DNA from 2 places in the Gottschalkia purinilytica genome. Region 2 is predicted to be linked to the other one. Evidence: riboswitches for the same ligand, from Rfam matches in the RefSeq annotation. Region 2 holds a riboswitch; the other holds the start of a gene.
The links. Region 2 has a riboswitch for FMN ahead of CLPU_RS02240 (ECF transporter S component). Riboswitches for the same ligand answer to the same signal wherever they lie in the genome.

Region 1: linked by a shared signal. The riboswitch ahead of ribD (bifunctional diaminohydroxyphosphoribosylaminopyrimidine deaminase/5-amino-6-(5-phosphoribosylamino)uracil reductase RibD) and the one ahead of CLPU_RS02240 (ECF transporter S component) in region 2 are both predicted to bind FMN.

What each region holds. Positions count from the first base shown of each region.
Region 1 covers NZ_LGSS01000008.1:27,647-29,859, reverse strand. Annotated here, with positions in the region: gene ribD (bifunctional diaminohydroxyphosphoribosylaminopyrimidine deaminase/5-amino-6-(5-phosphoribosylamino)uracil reductase RibD) at 1-827, opposite strand, end outside; FMN riboswitch at 1,013-1,127, opposite strand; gene cls (cardiolipin synthase) at 1,359-2,213, shown strand, end outside.
Region 2 covers NZ_LGSS01000002.1:93,756-95,968, reverse strand. Annotated here, with positions in the region: gene CLPU_RS02245 (amidohydrolase) at 1-515, shown strand, start outside; FMN riboswitch at 658-774, shown strand; gene CLPU_RS02240 (ECF transporter S component) at 922-1,524, shown strand; gene tsaE (tRNA (adenosine(37)-N6)-threonylcarbamoyltransferase complex ATPase subunit type 1 TsaE) at 1,703-2,170, shown strand; gene tsaB (tRNA (adenosine(37)-N6)-threonylcarbamoyltransferase complex dimerization subunit type 1 TsaB) at 2,170-2,213, shown strand, end outside.

The DNA.
Region 1 (2,213 bases), on a different contig from region 2:
AAATCAACACGATTATTTTTTAGTGGTGCTATAATGACCTCACATCCAATATTTTCAAGGAGTTTTAACTTGTCTTTAGGAATAAGAGTTGTAGTTGCTATAATAGTTTTGGCACTAGATTTAATATTAAGTACATTTGAATCTAGGGGAATTCTTCCTTTAGTATCAATAACTATTCTTACTGGATCGGTACCTTGTTTGTTATTAAGTCTTGTATTTAAAAAGGGATTATCTTTTAAAATGGTTTCAATACCAACCATGATTCCAGAGACCTTATGCCTCAATTCATGAACATAATTTCTAGAAATACTATTTGTTATCCATTTTGAATCTCCAGTATAGGTGGCAATTTTTCCATCTAAAGTCATAGCAGATTTTAATATACAAAAGGGAGTTTTTGTAGTTATATATTTTAAGAATATTTCATTTAGTTTTTTACACTCTTCTTCCATAATGCCTGTGGTTACTTCTATCTCATTATTCTTAAGAACATTTATACCTTTTCCAGATACCAAAGGATTTGGATCTTTCATACCTATTACTACTTTTTTTATACCGCTTTTAATAATCGTATTTACACAAGGTGGAGTTTTACCATAGTGAGAACAAGGCTCAAGATTGACATACATAGTTGAACCACGAACATTTTCTGTAGCACTTGTTAATGCATTTATTTCAGCATGATAATCTCCATAGATCTTGTGATATCCTTCACCTATAATTCTATTGTCTTTAACAATAACAGCACCTACTAAAGGATTAGGATTAACATATCCTATACCTTTTTTTGCTAACTCTATAGCCTTTTTCATGTATATATTATCCATAGTTAATGCACCTCAGATTTAATAAGATATTGTAAAATAAACAATTATACCTATAATATTTGAAAATAAAAAATAGCCTTAAAGTTAAACTTCAAGGCTATTGATTACATGTTAAATATATTTACTTAGCATATTTTAATAGAATTTAGTCTATGCTAATTCAGAATATAAATAAAAAGCACATGATATATCTTCTTCCATCCAGACTGTGACTGTCGGCTTCGGAATTTCACCGAATCAACCTTACGGTTCGCGGGCTTTACCGCCGGTGGGGACTTTCACCCCGCCCTGAAGATTAAACTTATTTTATTGTTATTCTTAAAATACCATTATTTATAATAAGTGTCAATATAAATATGTTTATTATATTTCTAAAGAATATAATATAAACTAGAATTGTATTTTAACTATAAGAGGTATTTTTTACTTTTAATTTTATTTTTATTAAAATATATTCGTTTAATAAATATATTTGTGCTAAAATATTCATAATCAAAATGCTTTATATCATGAAAAAGAGAGGTAAAGTTTATGATGAGTTCTATTATAGGTCAATATAGCTTCACGAATGTATTTGGTGGACTTATGATTTTATCAATAATTACGTCTGGACTAATTATATTCTTAGAGAACAGAGATCCATCTAGAACATTAGCGTGGCTTTTATTAATATATATCCAACCAATAATAGGTATAATTATATATCTTATATTTGGACAAAACATTAGAAAAAATAAAATTAGAAGGATAGATAAAGTATATAAAGAGTATTTAGAAATTTCTAAAACAAAAGATATAGGGATAAAGATTAGAAATGAAATAAAAAATCAATTAAAGTTATTGAAAGAGAATAAAAGTTTAATAGACGGTTTTTATCATAGTGAAGTTAGTAGAAAGATTATGAAGATTAACTTAAATACATCTTTTGCCCCTATAACTTTAAAGAATGATTTAACATTATTTCATGAAGGAATAAGTAAATTCGAAAGTTTAATTAAAGATATAGAAAATGCAAAGAGATCTATAAATATAGAATATTTTATAATAAAAAAAGGTGAGATAGGAGAAAGATTAAAAAATGCTTTAATAAAAAAAGCTAAAGAAAATGTAAGAGTAAGGGTGCTTTATGATGAAGGAGGATGTTGGAGATTAGTTCTACTACATCAGAAATATTTCAGAGATATGATAAAAGCAGGAATTGAAGTAAAGCCATTTTTACCCTCAAGATTACCTTTTATGGCGAGAAAACTTAACTATAGAAATCACAGAAAAATAGCTGTAATAGATGGCAACATAGGATATGTTGGTGGTATAAACGTAGGAGATGAATATTGTCATAAGAGTCCTAGATTTGGTTTCTGGAGAGATACACATATGAGGATATAT
Region 2 (2,213 bases):
TTCCATTAAAAGCTCATGTACATAGAGCTGACGATATATTTACTGCTATAAGAATAGCTAAAGAATTTGAGGTAGGCATTACCTTAGATCACTGTACAGAAGGACATCTCATAGCTGACTATATAAAAGAAGAAAATATATGTGCAATAGTAGGACCGAGCTTAACTGATAGATCTAAGTTTGAACTTAAAAATCTAACTTTTGAAACTCCATCTGTACTTCATAAGGCTGGAGTAAAAATAGCAATTATGACAGATTCTCCAGTAATACCACTTCAATATCTTCCACTATGTGCAGGACTCTCTATAAAAGCAGGTCTAGATGAAGAAACTGCTTTAAAGGCTATAACAATAAATCCAGCTGAAATACTGGGAATAGAAGATAGAGTTGGAAGTATAGAAGTAGGCAAGGATGCAGATATAGTAGTGTTTGATGGACATCCGTTAAAAGATATAGGCTGTAATACACTTTTAACTATGATCAATGGTAATATAGTTCATAGAGAAGGAATATAATTAGAGAATGGAAGATTTAATATGATATACAAGGAATATTCCAATATATTGTATACAATAAAGATAAAAGTAGTTGAGATTGATTTGACATAAAAAAATATGTGTGAAATAATGATTACTGTAAAAGTGAATAAAAATTATTCTTATTCTTCAGGGCAGGGTGAGATTCCCGACCGGCGGTAAAGTCCGCGAACTGCTTTGCAGTTGACTTGGTGAGATTCCAAGACCGACAGTATAGTCTGGATGGAAGAGGTTTAAGGATGTTAGATTAGTATTTTTTTAATCTAAGTACTTAATATAACTTGAATATCATGCCCTGAGATTTTATCTCAGGGCTTTTTGTATAAGTATATATAAATTTATTAATTATTTAACAATAAAGTTTATATAAAAAGGAGATGAGTGTATGGAAAGGATAAATAAAAGAATTAGTACTGCATTATTAACGAAAATATCAGTATTGTCTGTAATATCATTTTTAATAATGTATATAGAAGTACCTATGTGGTTTACACCGGAGTTTCTTAAAATCGATTTAAGTGATTTACCTGCACTAATAGGTTCATTTTCTTTAGGTCCTATTGCAGGAGTAGTTATTGAACTTGTAAAGAATTTATTGAAGTTTGGACTAAAGGGTACCACTACTTTAGGAGTCGGAGAAATAGCAAACTTCATAGTAGGGGCTATATATGTATGGACAGCAGGATATATATATAGTAGATCAAATAATTTTAAAGGTGCCGTAAGAGGTATGTTATTTGGAACTATAGTAATGAGTGTAGTGGCATCAGTATTAAACTATGTATTTTTAATACCTTTTTATGCTAAATTATATGGATTACCTATTCAAGCATATATAGACATGGCTAAGGCAGTTAATAAGTATGTAGTAAGCTTTGAAACATTTATTATATTTGGAATTTTACCGTTTAATATATTAAAAGGAATTTTGGTGTCACTAGTAACTATGCCTTTATATAAAAGATTAGGGAGTATAATTAGTAAATAAATATATTAATTCTTGATAGTTGATAGGATTTATTGAGGATATAATATATTGCTTAATATTATGAACTATAAAATAATGCAAAAAGACTAATAGAAATAGGTATATAAATTCTATTAGTCTTTTTATTGTACATATTTGTTAAAGTGGATATAATATTTTTGAATGGATAAAAGAGAGGATGAAACAATTGATAAAAATTACTACAAGTAGTCCTGAAGAAACTAAAAATATAGGGTATAGACTTGGAAAGCTCCTTAAAGGTGGAGAAATTATATGTATGAATGGAGACTTAGGAGCAGGAAAAACGACATTAACTCAGTCTATAGCAGAAGGACTTGAGGTAAATGACTATGTTACTAGTCCAACATTTACTATAGTAAATGAATATGAAGGAAGACATAAGCTATATCATTTTGATGTCTATAGAATAGGTGAAATAGATGAAATGTATGATTTAGGATATGAAGAGTACTTTTATTCAGATGGAGTTACTATAATAGAATGGTCAAGTATGATAGAAGAGATACTACCTAAAGAGAGATTGAATATAGAAATAAGAAAAGGTTATAGCTCAGATAATAGAGAATTAATTATAAATAGTTTTGGAGAAAGATACGATGAAATAATTAAGGAGTTGAAATCATAATGAAAGTATTAGCAATCGATACCTCAAGTACAGTTGCTACAGT